DNA from 3 places in the Halomonas sp. 113 genome. Region 2 is predicted to be linked to each of the others. Evidence: predicted binding sites of a transcription regulator. Region 2 holds the regulator's gene; each other region holds the start of a gene.
The links. Region 2 encodes LexA, which represses DNA repair genes until DNA is damaged. Its sites were predicted from a motif close to TACTGTNTANNTANACAGTA; they were not measured.

Region 1 (6,489 bases), 2.0 Mb from region 2:
CGCATGCACCGAGGTCAGCACCCCAGAGCGCACCAGGAAAGTGCCCATTAGCGACAGCGAGAAGGTCGAGATCGCCAGCAGCACGGTCCAGCTTTTAAACGAGCCGCGCTTCTCGGTGACCGCGAGTGAGTGAACCAGTGCGGTTCCCGTCAGCCAGGGCAGCAGTGAAGCGTTTTCGACCGGATCCCAGAACCACCAGCCACCCCAGCCAAGCTCGTAATAGGCCCACCAACTGCCTAACGCGATACCCACGGTCAGGAATGCCCAGGCCAGATTCGTCCAGGGCCTTGCCCAGCGCGTCCAGGCCGCGTCTAAACGACCGCCCATCAGTGCTGCAATGGCAAATGCAAAGACCACGGAAAAGCCCACATAGCCCATGTAGAGCATCGGCGGATGCACTACTAGCCCGAAGTCTTGCAACAGCGGGTTAAGGTCGGCGCCATCCTGGGGCATACCGGGCAGTAGCCGCTCGAAGGGGTTCGATGTCATCAGAATAAACAGTAAGAAGCCGACGCAAACCATACCCATCACGCCCATTACTCGCGCGACCATATCCCGCGGCAGGTTGCCGGTAAACAGGCTGGCCGCACACCCCCAGCCCGCGAGCATAAAGCTCCACAGCAGCACCGACCCTTCATGGTTGCCCCACACCGCGCTGAACTTGTAGTACCAGGGCAGCAGCGAGTTGGAGTTGTTGGCCACGTTCGCCACGCTAAAATCGTCCAGCATATAGCTGGCGGTCAAACAGGCGTAGGCAATGGCAATAAACACAAACTGCCCCACCGCCATGGGCTGACCATAGGCCATCCACAGCGGGCGCCGGGTGGCGGCACCGGCCAGCGGCATCACGGCCTGCACCGCCGCCATCAGCAGCGCGATAATGAGGGCAAAGTGGCCAATTTCAGGAATCATTTTGATAAACATGTGCGCTCCGAACCAGCACTGGCGGTAAGGCAAGGCGGTTAAACGGTGGGTCTTAGTATTCGCTTGCTTGGGGTACGCCTTCTTCGTCCAGGCGTTTACCCACTTCCGCGGCTTTGGCCTGGTAGTCGGCTGGCGAATAGCCCGCCTCTTCAAGTGCCTGGGCGACTTCAGGGGGCATATAGTTCTCATCGTGGCGCGCAAGCACTTTATCGGCGTACAAACGACCATCGGCCTGAAGCTCTCCGATCACCACCACGCCTTGGCCTTCGCGGAACAAGTCGGGCAGGATGCCGCTGTAGTAGACCTCCAGGTCATCAACGTAATCGGTGACGACAAACTCGACGTCCAGGCTCTCAGGGTCACGGGATACAGAACCCTCTTTTACCATGCCACCGGCGCGAATCTGCCGCTCCATGGGCGCGTCGCCCTGGGCGATCTGTACCGGGCTGAAAAACAGATTGATGTTAGCGCGCAGCGCGTACAGGGTCAGCCCCACGGCAATCGCGGCCAGCGACACAAGGCCCAGGATAATAAAGAGTTTCTGTTTACGTTTAGGCGTCATTGGGCGTTTCCCCTTGCGCTGTTTGCGCGTCTTGCACGGCGTTTCAAGCCTTTGATCAATTGGCGCTGTTCAGCACGCGCATGCCATACGGTGGCGAGCAGCAGTAGCGCTGTCACGCCCCAGGCAGACCACACATAAGGCGCGTGACCACCCATGGCGAGAAATTCGGAAAATGAGTCAAACGCCATTAGCGAGCCTCCTCTGCCGGTACTTTCACCACTTGGCCGGTCACCAATTCCTGTACCCAGCGCTTGTTAGCTTCGCGGCGCAAAATTTCACTGCGTGTGCGCATCAGCGTTAAGGCAATGAAAAAGCAGTAGAAACCCAGCACCATAATGACCAGAGGCAGCCACATTTCAGTAGGCATGGCCGGGCGCGAGGTCAGCGTAAATGAAGCGGGCTGGTGCAGGGTGTACCACCAGTCCACCGAGTATTTGATGATGGGAATATTGATCACCCCCACCATGGCCAGCACCGAGGCTGCCCGTGAGGCGCTATCGCGGCTGGTAAAAGCCCCACGCAGAGCAATTACGCCCAAGTACAAAAACAGCAAGATCAGCATTGACGTTAGCCGTGCATCCCACATCCACCAGGTTCCCCAAGTGGGCACACCCCATACGGCACCGGAAAACAGCGCGACAAAGGTCATAGCTGCGCCAAGAGGCGCCATCACCGCCGCTGCCATATCGGCGACTTTAATTTTCCAGACCATAAACACCAGGCCGGAAACCGCCATGGCAATGAAGATAGACTGAGCCAAAAAGGCCGCCGGCACATGGACGTAAATAATTCGGAAGCTATTACCCTGCTGGTAATCCGCTGGCGCAAACGCCAACCCCCACAGCGAGCCAGTGACGATCAACAGCGCCGCCGCGGCCCAAAACCAGGGCTGTAATTTGGCACTAATGCCGTAGAACCACTTGGGTGATCCCAGCTTATGTATAAAGGCCCACATAGCGTGTCCTGTCCTTAACCGTTAATACTGATACGCAGCGATGCGGCAATCGCCCACGGCGCCAACATGAGTGAGGCGGCGAGCAGCGCGCCCAGGATAGCCAGGTGTGCGGAGACACCCTCTCCAAAAATGGCCGCCTGCACCGCGCCTGCGCCAAAAATGAGCACCGGGATATACAACGGCAGCACCAGTAGCGAGAGCAGCACTCCACCCCGTGCCAAGCCAACGGTTAACGCCGCACCGATGGCGCCAATCAAACTCAAGCTTGCCGTACCCAGGGCAAGCGACAGCGCCAGCACGGCGTAGCTGCCCGCCGGCAGCGCCAGCATAATACCCAATATCGGCGCCATCAGCGCCAACGGTAGGCCTGTCAGCAGCCAATGCACGGCCACTTTGGCCAAACTTAGCGCGACTAACGGCTGCGGCGCCAATAGCAGTTGCTCCAGACTACCGTCGTCATAATCGCTGCGAAACAGGCTGTCTAATGAAAGCAGCGCGGCTAACAAAGCTGCGACCCACAGCAAACCTGGAGCAATCACCGCTAACAGCTCAGGGTCGGGCGAAATAGCGATCGGGAACAGCGTGATCACCAGGGCAAAAAACACCAGTGGATTGAGCACTTCGCCACGACGTCTCAGCAATAGCGTTAAGTCACGCACGAGCGTGGCCTTCACTGCGGTCATTAACCCACCATTATGCTCACGCAGTGGCACTGCTGAAACCTGTTGGGTGGTCTCCGAGCTTTGTGAAGAGCTATTTGAAGCGCCATGTAAAGAGCTGTGCAACCCTTTCTCCTTTACCCTAGGGATATCCGTCTGAGCAACGGTGAAGCGGTTAACTCGTGGTGTGTCGTTACTAACACACAGCCCCCCGCCTGAGCGTGGGCAACCAGCTGTCTTTCTAGATCAGCGACGCCGTGGCGATCAATCGCGGTAAAAGGCTCATCCAGTACCCATAGGGCGCGCGGCGTTAACGTTAAGCGCGCCAGAGCCACACGGCGCTGTTGCCCTGCTGAGAGTTGCCCTGCGGGCACATCTTCAAAGCCTGCCAACCCAACCCGTTCAAGAGCTTCCAGGCGCTGCTCTTCATTACCGCTTTCCCCGCTTAAGGCCTGGTACCAGGCTAAATTTTCTAACGGTGAAAGCCCTGATTTAATGCCTGGTGCGTGTCCTAAATAGAGCAGATTCGCGAGAAAATGTTCGCGTGTCTCGTTCATCGCAGCGCCATTCCAGAACAGTTCGCCCTGGTAGTCACTGAGCTGGCCGGAGAGAATTTTCAGAAGGCTGGTTTTACCACTACCATTGGGCCCTTCAATTCGCACTATTTCACCGCTGCGAACCTCCAGATCCAACCCTTGAAACAGCCAGCGGTCATCGCGTTCACAGGCAAGCTGTCGGGCTTGTAGACACAGGCTCAAGCGTCTCTCCTGGCATATTGATTTCGCGTCGAACTCTACACGTAAAGCCCCTTTCTCGCCACTCACACAATGCGGCGCTGGGTCGCAGCGTGATCTTCATCAATATGTCGTGAGAGCAATTATCTCTGGCACTGTATGCAAAAACAGGTCTACAATGAAAACCACTGTATGAAAGAACATGCAATGGAGATTCTTTGATGACCCTATCGATGGCAGCACCTACCGTTACGTTTGGCCGTAGACAACCGACACCGCGCCCTTACGCAATGGCGCCTAGCATTACCCGACGCAATACCTATGCACTCAAAGTGCGTGGCAATGCACTGTGTGATTGCAACTTGTTCGATGGCGATGTCATTATTATCCGGCGCTATCAACACGATACCCAGACAGAAACTGCCGTTGCCGAAATAAACCAGCAAACGATCGCCTTGAGGCAGCTCTCTATCAGCCGCTTTGGCGTAGAGCTATGGCCAGAAGATACTTTGCAGCCAGCGCTATTTTTGCACAACCGGGATATTCAGGTACTCGGCATGGTAATGGGTGTGAAAAGTGAGACTACCTTTACGGAGCATTAATGCGCTATCGGGTTCCCGAGTTACCCACAGGGTCATGGCACACGGCTGACATTGAAGTAGAAAAGAGCCAATTTATCACCTGGATCTGCCACGCTCCCGATATCAACGCATTCACTACTCTGCTGAATGCGGCGAAAACCGCGCATCCTAATGCCAGCCACCACTGCACTGCCTACATTGCCGGGCCACCCGGCGAGCAAAATCTGATTGGCTTTTCCGATGATGGCGAGCCTGGCGGCACCGCTGGCCGCCCCATGTATCAGGTTCTCCAGGGGAGCCAACTGGGCCAGATTGGCTGTGTGGTCATTCGTTATTTTGGCGGTACAAAGCTCGGCACCGGTGGCTTAGCCCGCGCCTACGCTCAGGCGGTTAGCCATGCCCTTGAGACACTCGCTACCCGGGAAGTGGTTGAGCGCGACACCTACACCCTGCGCCTTACTTTTGCCAATGAAGCGGTTGCCCGCGCCTGGTGCGAAGAGCACGACATCCCTATTGAGCAAGCCGACTACGATGGTGATGGCGTTCGCCTGACCATTGGCTGGCCACGAGACTACCCGCTTGACCTTGCCCCGCTAGAAAACCGCTTGAAGAGTGCTATTGAGGTTCTCTCTGCACCAAAGGCATAACGCAGCAGATGAAAGGGCCCCATATGTCATTGCGAGGAGCTTGCGACGCGGCAATCTCGTTCTGCGGTGGCAAACAAACCGAGATCGCCGCGCTTCGCTCGCGATGACACTCACCGGCCATTGCGAGGAGCCTGCGACGAAGCAATCTCAAGCCTACCCTGAGAACCAACCCCAGATTGCTTCACTGCGTTCGCAATGACACCCCTATGTCGTTGATGGCAGAGGACTAGTTAACCCAGGTATTTAATCATTACCCCGGCCGCGACTGCCGACCCAATAACACCCGCCACGTTGGGGCCCATGGCATGCATCAGCAGGAAGTTATGTGGGTTGGACTCCAGCCCCACCTTATTCGCCACCCGCGCTGCCATAGGCACGGCGGAAACGCCCGCGGCACCGATCAATGGGTTGATGGGCATTTTGCTCACCAGGTTCATCAGCTTGGCCATCAATACCCCAGCGGCCGTGCCGATACCAAAGGCGACAATACCCAGACCTAATATCCCCAGCGTCTCAAATGCCAGGAAACTCTCGGCCATCAGTTTGGAGCCTACCGACAGTCCCAGGATAATCGTGACGATATTGATCAAGGCGTTTTGCGCGGTATCCGACAAGCGCTCGACTACGCCACACTCACGCATCAGATTACCGAAGCAGAACATACCGAGTAGCGGTGCCGCATCGGGCAGAAACAGCGCGACCAGAATCAGCAGCATAAGCGGGAAGATGATTTTTTCCAGCTTGGAGACCGGCCGCAACTGGGTCATCTTGATTTGACGCTCTTTATCGGTGGTCAGCAGACGCATGATGGGCGGCTGTATCAGCGGTACCAACGCCATATAGGCGTAGGCAGCCACCGCGATAGCACCCAGCAGCTCCGGCGCCAGCACGCTGGAGACGTAGATGGAGGTCGGGCCATCCGCCCCGCCAATAATACCAATGGCGGCGGCCTGATTGAGCGAGAAATCCATGATGCCCATCGAGGTGAGCGCCACGGCACCAAACAAAGTGGCAAAAATGCCAAACTGAGCGGCCGCACCTAAAAACAGCGTGCGCGGATTGGCCAGCAGCGGACCGAAGTCGGTCATGGCGCCCACACCCATAAAGATAATCAGCGGGGCGATACCTGAACCAATTGCTACTTTATAGAAGTTGTAAAGCATGCCATCGCTATAGCCGACGCCCACGGCGATATCACGTGCGGCACGCACCTGATCCGGTGCGACGCCATCGTGGGCTATCACTTTTAACGATTCACGCCAGGCTTCCGCATTCGCTAACGGATCCAGCGTCGCGCCCAGCGCTGCCGCTATCTGCTGTAGCACTGCGGGTTTCGCCACCTCGATCGCTTGGTCTAGCGCTGAAATCGCCAACCCTGCTTCGGGAATATTGGCCAGAATGCCGCCAAAGCCAATCGGCACCAGCAG
Region 2 (6,489 bases):
CCCTGGGCGAGACGCTGTAGCGCAGCACGGGGCTCGCCCTGGCTGCCGGTGGCGATAATCACCACTTCATCCGGGGGGAGATAGCCTAGGTCATGATTGGGCACCAGCGGCGGTAAATCATCCATATAGCCGAGCCCCCGGGCAACGCTGACCATGCGCTCCATTGAACGGCCCATCAAGCTAATGCGTCGGCCACACTTCTGAGCGGCGCGCCCTATCGCTAACACCCGGGCAAGGTTACTGGCAAAGCAGGAGACCACCACCCGGCCCTGGCAGTTGCCGAGGGTTTTTGTCAGGGCGCGGGCGACGTCCCCCTCGCTGCCGGAGTGCCCGGGCATGGGGGCGTTAGTGGAATCGCCCACTACCAAGTCAACCGGGGCAAGCGCCTTGAAGAGGGCTGCACTGATCGGCGTGCCGATAATCGGTTCAGGGTCGAGTTTCCAGTCGCCGGTATGTAAAACGCGATAGCCACCGGCCATCATTATTAGCGCACAGCTTTCGGGAATCGAGTGGGTTAAAAGTAAATAGCGCAGCGTGAATGGCCCGCTCTCTAGGGCCTCGCCAGGTTCAATGACATGGATAGCCGTACTGCTAAGCTGATGCTCGGCAAATTTTAGCCGCAACAGGTCCGCCGCCAGCGGTGTGGCGTAAATGGGGCAGTTCCACATCGGCCATAGCCAGGCTGCGGCACCAATGTGGTCTTCGTGACCATGGGTGATAAATAGCGCTTTGGGCACGATCCCTAGTGCTTTCGGCGTATCAAGATTGGGTACCTGCAGCGGCGAGTTGGGAAGATCCTGGCGGATCATCATGCCGCAGTCCACGGCTATCCAGTGATCGTCATAGCCGTATAGCGTTAGATTCATTCCAATCTCACCGCATCCCCCCAGCGGCAACATGCGCAGCGGTGGACGACGACGGGGACGAATTTGAACGCGTGGTGAATGCATCTGTTATGAAAAACCTAAAAAGTAGTGACTTAACTATACGGGAAGGCAGGGGCAGCTAACAATCATCCATGGCCTTCCGATACACTATGCGACCTAAGCCGCTGGTTTGTCATAATTAACTTAGCAATAGGTCAAGAGTAGCTCACATGTCTCATTATTATCGTTTAGTGGTTTCCTGTCCTGACCGGGTGGGTATTGTTGCACGGGTATCGAGCTTTATTGCCCAGCAGGGCGGCTCCATTACCGAAGCCAGCCAGCACTCCGATTTAGAAACCGGCTGCTTTTTTATGCGCTACGAAATTCTGGCGGATTCGGTAGGTATGTCGGCGGAAGCGCTGCGTGCGGCATTTGAACCGATAGCCAGCGAATTCAATATGCAGTGGTCGCTGGTGGATACCCAGCAGCGTAGGCGCGTAGTGCTGATGGTGTCGCGGGAGTCACATTGCTTGGTAGATCTACTTTACCGCTGGCAGGCGGGGGAACTGGATTGCGACATTGTCGGGGTTATCTCCAACCATGATGATATGCGTTCGCTGACGGAGTGGTACGGTATTCCTTATCACCATGTACCGGTCGACCCCGACAATAAGCAAGCATCGTTTGCCAAGGTTCAGGCCGAAATCGACAGTGCCCGCGCCGACTGCGTGGTGCTGGCGCGCTATATGCAAATACTGCCCCCTGAGCTGTGCGCGCGCTATGCGGGGCGAGTGATCAATATTCACCACAGCTTTTTGCCCTCTTTTGCCGGGGCTAAGCCCTACCACCAGGCCTACCAGCGGGGGGTTAAGCTGATTGGCGCTACCTGCCACTATGTGACCGAGGAACTCGACGCAGGCCCCATCATCGAACAGGATATCCATCGCGTTAGCCACTGTCATACGCCTACTGATCTAGTCCGCTTTGGTCGTGATGTGGAGAAAGCCGTGCTCGCTCGCGGTTTGCGTTGGCACTTAGAGGATCGTGTGTTGGTGCATGGCAACAAGACAGTGGTATTTAGCTAAGTACTCTATAATGCCCGCCCATCAACCTGAGAGGCCGCCATGTCATTTGCGCAAAGTGTATTATCGCCCTGGGCGCTGCTGCTCACCTGGCTACTCTCGTTAGCAGTGATCGCATGGGCGCTTTGGGGGCGTCCCTGGCAGGTGTTGATAGCGGATTCAGCGCTTCAGCACCGCTGGCTGGGTGCTACGCTGGCGGTGATGCTGATGTGGCAGCTTCGTGCCCAGGCTGTTGATTGGCTAACGCTACACCTTGTTTTTACAGTATTGATGACACTCGTTTTTAAAGCGCCATTAGCGCTGATTAGCAACGTGCTGATCAACATTGCCATGGTGGTGATTGGCCGCAATGAGTGGATGTTGCTGGGGGCAAATGTGCTGGTTACCGGGATCGTCCCGGCGGCCGTTATTGGCACGGTATGGCGGCTGGTAGATCGCCGCCTGCCGGATAACTTGATGGTATTTCTGTTTGCCTGCGGCTTTTTTGGCGCGGCGCTGGCAACGCTGGGAGGAGGCTTGGCGGCGGTAGTGCTGATTATCGTCGCGGGTACAGACCCTGAGGCGATCTATCTCGCCCAGGAGTATGCGCGTTTTTTACCACTGCTAATGCCTTCAGAGGCATTTATTACTGGCATGCTGCTGAGCATCCTGCTGGTCTATCACCCAAACTGGGTGGCCACCTTCAATGACCACCGCTATATCGACCTGCAGTAGCGGATTTGTTAGCCGAGTGCCTGGCCGTTGCCACCACGAATTACGCCGACTCCAACGCCTTCAATATCGAGCGCTTGAGAGCGCAGGTCGATTTCAATGGGCGCAAAATCAGGGTTCTCTGCAAACAGCGTCACTTGATGCCCCTGGCGTTTGAAGCGTTTAACCGTTACTTCATCGTCCAGGCGGGCAACCACGATCTGGCCATCGCGAACCCGGTCAGTGCGATGAACCGCCAGTAAATCACCTTCCAAAATGCCAATATCCTTCATGGAAAGGCCGCGTACGCGCAGCAGATAGTCAGCTTTGGGAGTGAAGTACTCGGCCGGTAGCGGGCAGTAGCGATCAATATGTTCGGCGGCCAAAATGGGGCTGCCGGCAGCTACTTCCCCGATCACAGGCAGGCCAGTGGGTGGGGCTTCCACGTTGGTTGTGGGTAAGGCGGTGACTGCGCTATCCAGGACTTCTTGAGGTTCCTGGTTGGGCAGGCGGATGCCGCGAGAGGTGTTGCGGATAATGCGAATAACACCTTTGCGTTCCAGCGCGCGCAGGTGCTCTTCAGCCGCATTGGGTGAGCGGAAGCCAAGTGCTTTGGCAATCTCGGCGCGGGTAGGAGGGTAGCCAAATTCGCCCATGGTCTTAACGATAAAATCAAACACGTGCTGTTGGCGAGCGGTTAGCGGACGCGACATACCAGACTCCATAAATAGTGAATAGACAGTAACAAGTTAAATGTCGACTTAATCAATAAGTGTTTAAGTATACAGTATGTTCCTCTGTCCAGTATATGGCTTGTCAGTGCCTATTGCCGATGTCTATGCAATTTTTCTAATCGTTTGAAACTAAGTTTCTGCTTATTTAATACGTCACATTTTGTCAATAAATCAAGCGTTGAGCCCGCCTACGTTATGGCATAGTATTTTGCTATGTTTTAAACACCTGTTTCCCTGGAGAGCGACATGGCTCAATCTGATACGGTGACCCGTATACTCGACACCGCCGAGGTGCTGTTTGCAGAGCGGGGTTTTGCTGAAACTTCGCTGCGCAACATCACTAGCAAAGCGCGGGTTAACTTAGCCGCTGTTAATTACCATTTTGGTTCCAAAAAAGCCTTGATTCAGGCCGTTTTTGCCCGCTACCTGGATCCGTTTAGTCAGCGCTTTCATACTGCTCTAGATGAGCTCGAGGGCCAACACGCCGGGCGCGTTATCCCGCTGGAAACACTGCTCGAGACCATGGCAACTACCGTTCTCGCGGTGCCCGCCGAGCGCAATAGTTTGAAAGTGTTTATGCGCCTGCTGGGTCTTGCCTACAGTCAAGCACAGGGACATCTAAGACGTTATATCCAGGAAGAGTATGGCGATGTGTTTACACGCTTCACCGAGCTTGTGCGCAAAGCAACGCCGGATCTGCCTGACGCCGAGCGTTTTTGGCGGCTACACTTTGTGCTCGGCACGGTAATCTTTACCCTGTCTGGCCTCGATGCGCTACGCGATATCGCGGAGAAGGATTACCACGAGCAGGTCTCTGTGCGTGATTTGGTCAGGCGATTGCTCCCGGTAGTGGTGGCTGCTATGAATGCGCCGTTACCCATAGCCCTTGACGGTGCCAAGCCAGAAGAAGGAAAACATGCGAACTCCTACGCTAGCTGAGCTACCTCCAACGGAACATATCTGGCTGGAGATCGATACTACCGAACAGTTGCTGCGCTGTTGGCGAGGGCCAAAAGTGCTCCATGAGTGTTCTATTTCATCCGGTGCTGCCGGAAGCGGGGAGCGCAACGGCAGTGGTAAAACCCCCCGCGGGTGGCACTATGTGCGCGCGGCCATTGGCGGTGATATGCCCGAAAATGCGGTGTTTCGAGGTCGCCGCTGGACGGGCGAGACATTTTCGCCCGAACTCGCCGAAGAGCATCCAGAGCGTGACTGGATTCTGACCCGCATACTGTGGCTGTGTGGCTTGGAAAAGGGCGTGAACCGCGGTGGTCAGGTGGACTCGCAACGGCGCTATATTTACCTGCACGGGACGCCGCCTGACGAGCCCATGGGCGTTGCTGCGTCCCACGGCTGTATTCGTTTACGCAATAGTGATTTGCTCTATATCTTTTCGTTAGCGTTGCCGGGCACCCCTGTTTGGTTGCACGGTGGACGCCAGTCCTTTGACTGATCAGATTTTGACACCGCTAGACGATCGTCTAGAATCATCGCCCCTTTTCATGGACCTATCACGATGACTCAACCGTTAGGCCCGGTCATGCTTGACCTTGAAGGCCCAAAATTGACGGCTGCAGAAAAACGCTTGCTGCTAGAACCGACGGTAGGGGGCGTAATTTTGTTTGCCCGCAACGTTGAAAATGGCTATCAGGTTCGCAAGCTCTGCAGCGATATTCGCCGTGTGCGTGCTGATTTACTGCTTGCCGTGGATCAAGAAGGCGGTCGCGTTCAGCGCATAAAAGAGGGGTTAACACGCCTGCCTGCCATGGCGCGTATCGGCGAGTGTTACCGCGCTGCCCAGGGAGAGGGGCTGGCGTTAGCTAAAGATGCCGGCTGGTTGTTAGGGATGGAGATGGCTGCCTGCGGTCTGGATCTGAGCTTCGCCCCGGTACTTGATGTGGAGAGCGGTCTATCCAGCGTTATTGGTGATCGTAGTTTCAGCAGTGACCCACAGCACGTAGCCCAGCTGGGCAATGCATTTATTCAGGGGCTTCACGATGCCGGTATGGCCGCTGTGGGTAAGCACTTTCCCGGCCACGGTGGTGTCGCGGCGGACTCACACGTTGCATTGCCGATAGACGATCGCCCGCTAGAAGTGATGAAACAGCACGATCTTGTGCCCTTTACCCAGTTAGCTTCACAGTTAGATGGGATTATGCCCGCACACGTTATTTATAGTGCTTTTGATACGCGCCCAGCAGGCTTTTCACCCAACTGGTTGGGCATGCTGCGGGAATCGCTAGGCTTCAAAGGCTGCATTTTTTCAGATGACCTGAGTATGGCCGGCGCCCACGAGGCGGGAGACCCCAAAGCGCGTGCCCAGGCAGCGCTGGCAGCAGGCTGCGATATGCTGCTGGTATGTAATGACCGAGCCTCCGCGCTTGAAGTGATGGAGGCATGCCACGGAATCAATTCTAAGCGCCCCGCTAAGTTGCGCTATAGCCGTGCGCGCCCAGACCTAGATGCGCTGAGTGCATTGGGCCGTTGGCGTCGTACTCACGCTAAGCTGGAAGCGCTAGCGGATAAGCCCCAGTTCAGCGCGGAAGCCGAGTAAGCCCAGTGCGGAAGCAGAGTAAGCCCAGCGCTGAATAAATCTCTTACTTAAATAAATGAAGTTTTAACCCGCCGTGGAGTTGGTAGATGTCAAAGTTGGATAAAGAAGCATTAGAGTCGCTGGACTCGATGCGTGAGCTGATGGATAACGCCGACTGCCTAATTTCTCAGCAAGAGGTAGAGCGGGCGCTGGATCGTATGGCGGAAGAGATTACTCGGGATTTAGGCGATAAACTGCCGGTTTTTTACTGCGTAATGAATGGTGGCTTGATTACCACCGGTCATCTGCTTACCCGCTTGGGCTTTCCGTTGGAAGTAGATTATTTGCATGCCACTCGTTACCGCAACGAGCTGCGCGGCGGTGAGCTTTTTTGGCGCGTTTCCCCTGAAGTGCCCATGGCGGGCCGTCACGTAGTGATTGTTGACGATATCCTGGATGAGGGGGCGACCCTGGCGGCCATTTTGGCTTACTGCGAAGAGGCCCAGGCCGCCAGCGTTACCACCGCGGTGTTGGTCGATAAACAGCACAACCGCAAAGCAGTGCCTGGGTTGAAAGCCGACTAC
Region 3 (6,489 bases), 270 kb from region 2:
CGCTTTGAAGGCAAGCGGCTATTCCAAGCGCCGATTGCCAGCGCACTCCCCGACCCCAGCGCTTTTCTAGCCCAGGCTAAGCGTGAAGCGCCGATTTATAGCGCACCTGCCGCCTCTACTACTAGCGCATCTACCGCTGCAAACAGCGCGGGTGGCAAGAAAATCGTTGCTGTCACTGCCTGCCCCACCGGCGTGGCGCATACCTTTATGGCCGCCGAAGCACTCGCCGAGGCGGGCAAAGCCATGGGCCACGCCATTCGCGTGGAAACCCAAGGCTCGGTGGGCGCACAAGATAAATTGACCGCAGAAGAGATCGCCGACGCCGACATAGTCGTATTGGCCTGCGATATCGACGTTGATCCGTCGCGGTTCGCTGGTAAGCGCATCTACCGCACTTCTACTGGCAACGCGCTAAAAAAACCACGCCCCACGCTTGAAGCTGCGCTCAGCGAGGCCGCCATAGAGAACGGCAGCAGCAATGCGGGCACAGCAAATAAGAGCGTCAAAGAGAAAGGCGTTTATAAGCACCTGCTCACCGGCGTTTCCTTTATGCTGCCAATGGTGGTGGCGGGCGGCCTACTGATTGCACTCTCCTTTGTGTTCGGTATTGAGGCCTTTGAGCAGGAAGGCACTCTGGCCGCCGCGCTGATGCAGATCGGCGGTGGCACCGCCTTTGCACTGATGATTCCAGTGCTGGCAGGTTATATTGCCTACTCCATCGCCGACCGCCCCGGCATCGCACCGGGTATGATTGGTGGCATGCTAGCGGCCAATATCGGCTCCGGCTTTATCGGCGGTATTTTGGCGGGTTTCCTGGCGGGCTACGTGGCGCTGGCGGTTACTCGCTACGTCAAACTGCCCTCTAGCGTTGAATCCCTGAAGCCAATTCTGATCATTCCGCTAGTCGCCAGTTTGGTCACCGGCCTCACCATGATCTATGTGATTGGCGAACCGGTCGCGGCGCTGCTTAATGCTCTGACCAGTTTCCTGGAGTCCATGGGCTCCACCAACGCTGTGCTACTAGGTATCCTGCTCGGCGCGATGATGTGTTTCGATCTGGGTGGCCCGGTCAACAAAGCGGCTTACACCTTTGGCGTAGGCCTGCTAGCCTCTGAAACTTACGGCCCCATGGCGGCGATCATGGCGGCGGGAATGGTACCTGCCATTGGTATGGGTATTGCCAGCTTTGTAGCGCGCAACAAGTTCTCGGCACCGGAGCGGGAAGCGGGCAAAGCCTCTTTTGTACTGGGCCTCTGTTTTATCAGCGAAGGCGCGATTCCCTTTGCGGCGAAAGATCCCCTACGCGTTATCCCCGCTTGCATGGTGGGCGGCGCACTCACAGGCGCACTCTCGATGCTGGTAGGCGCGCAACTCATGGCTCCTCACGGTGGTATCTTCGTACTGCTGATTCCCAACGCCATTACCCCGGTACTGCTCTACCTTGGCGCTATTGTGGCTGGCTCGTTGGTGACGGGTTTAAGCTATGCGTTTATCAAACGTGATGCGGCCCAGGTAGCACTCGCCACCTAACCGCTGTTACCAAAAAATGAGGGCAGGCGAACATGCCTGCCCTTTTAAATACGTCGCTTTACGCATTTAATACCTTTTCACGCCACTTATAACCTCTACTCTTTGTCATTTTTTATGTAGTATTTTTACATAACCTACTTTTTGATCACCAATTCACCTATAACAAACGGATCATCCTATGTTTCAGCTCACTCGCAGTGTTACCTGGCAGGCACTTGAACGCTTGCGCGACAAAACCGCAAACGACCGCATTCGTGACTACTTCACCAATGACCCGCAGCGCTTTGAGAAAATGAGTTTACGGGTGGGCGGTCTGTTTCTCGACTACTCCAAGCACCATGTCTCCGATGAAGTGCTTACCAAGCTGATTGAGCTAGCCGACCACTCCGCACTGGTACAGCGCCGGGCACAGATGTTCTCCGGGGATATTATCAACGTTACGGAAAACCGCCCGGTACTGCATACGGCTCTGCGTCACTTAGGCGATGAGCCGGTATATGTGGACGGCGAAGACGTTATGCCGGAGATAACCCGCACCCGCGAGCAGATCAAGCTGTTCTCGGAAGCGGTACGCAGCGGTGAATGGAAAGGCTACAACGGCAAACGCATTAAAGATGTGGTCAATATCGGCATTGGTGGCTCGGATCTTGGGCCCAATATGGCGGTTCGCGCACTGCTCAAATACCGCCACCCGGAGCTGCACTTCCACTTCGTTTCCAATGTGGACGGCACCCATATTCAGAAGGTACTTTCGCGCCTCGACCCCGCCACCACGCTGTTTATCGTCTCCACCAAGACCTTCTCTACCCAGGAGACCCTGCTTAACGCCAAAACCGCGCGGCGCTGGTTCCTGGAGAACGCTGGTGAAGATGCCGACGTGGGCGCGCACTTTATTGCCGCCTCCACCAACCGCAAAGCAGCCATGGAGTTCGGCATTCGCGAAGAGAACGTGTTCGAGTTCTGGGCCTGGGTGGGTGGACGCTACTCCATGTGGTCGTCCATCGGCCTGCCGATTGCGCTTTCGATCGGTTTTGAGGGCTTTATCGAGCTGCTGGAAGGCGCTCATGAGATGGATAACCATTTCATCAACGCGCCCTTCTCGCAAAACATGCCCGTGCTGATGGCACTGATTGGTATTTGGTACATCAACTTTATTGGCGCCGAAACTCAAGCCATCGTGCCCTACGACCAGGCGCTGAACCAACTACCCTCTTTCCTGCAGCAGCTGGATATGGAGTCTAACGGTAAATCGGTGGATATTTTCGGCCACCCGGTGAACTATAAAACCGGCCCGATTGTATGGGGCCAAACCGGTTCCAACGGCCAGCACGCCTTCTTCCAGCTACTGCACCAGGGCACCCGCTACGTGCCGATTGATTTTATTGCCTCGCTCAAGCCCGAGCCCGGCGTGGAAGACCACCACTTCGCCCTACTGACCAATATGCTCGCCCAGGCCAACGCCTTTATGGAAGGCAGCCAAGGGGACAGCAAAGAGCTCAGTCAACACGACCCCTACAGTTGCCCCGGCAACCGCCCTTCCAGCACCCTACTGCTGGATGAGCTAACGCCAAAAAACCTGGGCGCGCTAATCGCGCTCTACGAGCACAAGGTGTTTGTGCAAGGGGTGATCTGGAACATCAACTCCTTTGACCAGTGGGGCGTGCAGCTTGGCAAGCGCATCGCCGGTGAAATCAGCGAGCGCATCGACACCAACGCAGCTGACTTCGACACCTCGACTCAAGGTCTGCTGGAACTGGTTCGCGCTCACTTCCCCAATGGCGGCAACGGCGAAAAGGAAAGCGTCCCGGCCAGTGCCGATAAGAAGCCATCACGGAAGAAGCGTTGAACGGATAGGGTAAATCGATAGAAAACAACGCCGTGGCTTTCTCAAGCCACGGCGTTTCGCAACCCTGGAACCTTCGGTTTGTAATAAATGACTAATTCCAGTAACTCGGTTCCCGTTGTCTAAGCTTTCTCCTTAAGACTCATCCGGAATTAGATTCAACAAATCGGTGACACCAATATCTACACCGGCTTGGGAGAACAAAGTAGATGCCTGCCCGCGGTGGTGGGTTTGGTGATTGAAGAAGTGAACGATCAGGCTTGAGTAGCGCCGTTTTGAGGCCACTCCTTTTATGTTGTGATAACTCAGCGTGGTACTCAAATCGTCGTCTGTCAGCGCCGATACCCAGTTAATAATCACGGTATCGAGCCATTGGCGATGCGCTTTCAATCCCTTCAAGTCATCAAAGAGAATCTGATCAAGACGCTCAGGCGTAGGTAGTGCCACCATTACTTCAAGCGTCCTTGCGGAAGAAGAGGCGTGTGTTGCAAACCGTTTGAGCCAAATCGTGTCGGCTACCGCGATGTGGTTCAGTGTGCCAAAAATCGAGCCGAAGAACGCGCCACGCTCTTCAGCTAGTTCAGAGGCGCTCAGCTTACCGGCGGCATCATAGAGGTTAGTGTTCATCCACTGGTTATAAGTGGCTAACTGTTCGAAGTGTTGTTGAAGTGTCATGAGTTAAGACCCAAAAGCAGCATCTATTTAGAACGTTTGAAATATGGGGGAAGAACAGCATCACCGCCCGCCTGCTACATCAATGAATGACCCCGTTACATAAGAGGCTTCGTCCGAGAGCAACCAAGCGATGGTATTAGCCACTTCTTCAGCGCTACCGCCACGCTGCATAGGAATCTGGGGAGCTAAACGATCAACCCGCCCTGGTTCTCCACCATCGGCATGCATATCAGTATAGATAAAACCGGGGCGAACGGCGTTAACACGAATCCCCGAGCCAGCAACTTCGCGAGACAACCCCTTGGTTAGGGTATCCATGGCACCTTTCGATGCAGCGTAGTCAACATATTCAGAGGGCGAGCCTGTTTGCGAGGCAAGCGATGAGACATTGACGATTGCACTACCTGCTGGGAAGCGCCTGACGGCTTCTCTGGAGCACAGAAAACAGCTGACCACATTGCTATTAAGCACTTGGTTGAAGCGCTCAAGGTCGATATCGACCAGCTTGGATTGAGTAAACAGAATGCCTGCATTGTTAACCAAATGTGTCACCTTGCCAAAGCGCTCTTCTGCTGCATCAAACAGGCCGATAACGTCAGCTTCACTGCTAACATCCGCTTGACAGGCAAACGCTCGACCACCCGCTCGAATAATGCAATCAGCCGCATCATCTGCCAGCTCCCTATTAGCAAGATAGTTCACGCACACTGCATAGCCTTTTGCGCCTAGCAATTTTGCGGTGGCCGCTCCGATACCTCGGCTTCCCCCTGTCACGATGACCACTTTCGACATAACGTTTCCTCGCTGGCTCTTTAGTCACAAACCCACCTTGCACATTAAACCCACGATAGTTCATTGGGTAGCGCCCTTTTCGCTACTGCAAGTTAATTAATTGGCTGGCTATTGATTTCTTGTCACCTTACAACTACTGTATATAAAACCATATCAAAAGAGGTGAACCATGACATCTCTTGGAACACCAAGCTCCTATAAGGGTCGCGGGGCAACGTACGATCCGCACAATCGTTTTGCGCCTACCCGCAGCGAGGAGGAAGATGACGGCTGGTGGCGGGAAGAGGCCTCTACGACTATCGCTACCGAAGTGCGTGAGGAGGTGAGCAAAAGTGCTTTGTCGTGGAATCGCTCTCCAGATTTACCTTTTGATCGCTCGCTGAACCCGTATCGCGGCTGTGAGCACGGCTGCGTTTACTGCTATGCCCGCCCTTCTCACGCCTACTGGGACTTATCCCCAGGGCTGGATTTTGAAACCAAGCTGATTGCCCGCAGCGGCTTGGTAGAGCGGTTATCCGAAGAACTGTGCCACCCTAATTACGTGTGCCGCCCGATCAACCTTTCCGGCAACACCGACTGTTATCAACCGTTAGAAGCTACCTACAAAACCACTCGCCGCCTGCTGGAGCTGCTACTGGAGTGTCGCCATCCGGTAACGCTGGTGACTAAAAGCACCTTAGTGCTGCGCGATTTGGAACTCCTGGCGGAGATGGCCGAACACCGGCTGGTGCGCGTGTTTGTCAGTTTGACCAGCCTGGATGCCAACTTGAAACGCACATTAGAACCACGGGCGGCATCACCTCAGGCGCGCTTGCGGGCCATTCGTGAACTGAATACCGCAGGTGTTCCAGTTGGTGCGCTCATTTCGCCGGTTATTCCGGGGCTAACCGATCATGAAATCGAAAAGCTCTTGGAAGCCGCCAGCCGTGCAGGGGCGAGAACCGCCGCCTGGATGCTGCTACGTTTACCCTATGAAGTGGCACCGCTGTTTGAAGCGTGGTTAGAAGCGCACTACCCTGAGCGCGCCGCAAAAGTGATGAGCCTAATGCGTCAGTGCCGTGGCGGTAAAGCGTACGATGCCAAGTTTGGTAAGCGCTTTCGCGGTGAAGGGGTATTTGCCGATTTAATTGCACAACGCTTTGCCCGCGCCAGCCGTCAGTGGAACATGCAGGATCGCACCGAGCAGGGCTTGAACACCCGGGATTTTCGCCCACCACGAGCGCAGCAGGATTTATTCATTTAAGCTAAGCAGCACGCGCATAAATCAGCTGCAAAGGAAGCCGAATGCCTGCTCTAAGCAAAACCAAATCGAGTTTTTACCGCCGCTTATACGTCGCCCATTTGATCGAACAAGGTGTCGCCAGTGTGCCGACGTTGATCGAGGCCACCGGTATGCCCCGGCGCACCGCACAGGATACGATTGCATCTCTTGCCGAGCTGGATATCGAGTGCGTATTTACGAAAGATGAGGGCGAGCGTCACAACATCGGCCGCTACCAGATACGTGATTGGGGGGCGATAGATCCACGTTGGGTGGCCACACACGCTGAGCGGCTAAAACAGGCGCTTGGCTATGCTAGTTAGTGTCATTTTCATCCGGTTCTGCCCAGGCCAGTCGTGCAGCGTTGAGGGTAACCGTCAGCGAACTT

Region 1: a site for LexA is predicted at 3,988-4,007, ahead of YERSI8AC_RS03560 (LexA family protein). Genes of this name have one in related genera too.
Region 3: a site for LexA is predicted at 4,975-4,994, ahead of YERSI8AC_RS14350 (PA0069 family radical SAM protein). Genes of this name have one in related genera too.

What each region holds. Positions count from the first base shown of each region.
Region 1 covers NZ_LR881453.1:720,063-726,551, reverse strand. The annotation lists gene YERSI8AC_RS03590 (heme lyase CcmF/NrfE family subunit) at 1-924, opposite strand, end outside; gene ccmE (cytochrome c maturation protein CcmE) at 977-1,486, opposite strand; gene ccmD (heme exporter protein CcmD) at 1,483-1,674, opposite strand; gene YERSI8AC_RS03575 (heme ABC transporter permease) at 1,674-2,441, opposite strand; gene ccmB (heme exporter protein CcmB) at 2,456-3,124, opposite strand; gene ccmA (cytochrome c biogenesis heme-transporting ATPase CcmA) at 3,238-3,858, opposite strand; gene YERSI8AC_RS03560 (LexA family protein) at 4,056-4,436, shown strand; gene YERSI8AC_RS03555 (IMPACT family protein) at 4,436-5,062, shown strand; gene YERSI8AC_RS03550 (sodium ion-translocating decarboxylase subunit beta) at 5,293-6,489, opposite strand, start outside.
Region 2 covers NZ_LR881453.1:2,757,293-2,763,781, reverse strand. The annotation lists gene YERSI8AC_RS12970 (ribonuclease J) at 1-866, opposite strand, end outside; gene purU (formyltetrahydrofolate deformylase) at 1,097-1,951, shown strand; gene YERSI8AC_RS12960 (energy-coupling factor ABC transporter permease) at 1,991-2,662, shown strand; gene lexA (transcriptional repressor LexA) at 2,671-3,351, opposite strand; gene YERSI8AC_RS12950 (TetR/AcrR family transcriptional regulator) at 3,619-4,311, shown strand; gene YERSI8AC_RS12945 (L,D-transpeptidase) at 4,289-4,825, shown strand; gene nagZ (beta-N-acetylhexosaminidase) at 4,889-5,926, shown strand; gene YERSI8AC_RS12935 (hypoxanthine-guanine phosphoribosyltransferase) at 6,013-6,489, shown strand, end outside.
Region 3 covers NZ_LR881453.1:3,029,124-3,035,612, forward strand. The annotation lists gene YERSI8AC_RS14330 (PTS fructose-like transporter subunit IIB) at 1-1,530, shown strand, start outside; gene pgi (glucose-6-phosphate isomerase) at 1,709-3,376, shown strand; gene YERSI8AC_RS14340 (DinB family protein) at 3,509-4,048, opposite strand; gene YERSI8AC_RS14345 (SDR family oxidoreductase) at 4,109-4,840, opposite strand; gene YERSI8AC_RS14350 (PA0069 family radical SAM protein) at 5,010-6,083, shown strand; gene YERSI8AC_RS14355 (winged helix-turn-helix domain-containing protein) at 6,125-6,424, shown strand; gene YERSI8AC_RS14360 (heavy metal translocating P-type ATPase) at 6,417-6,489, opposite strand, start outside.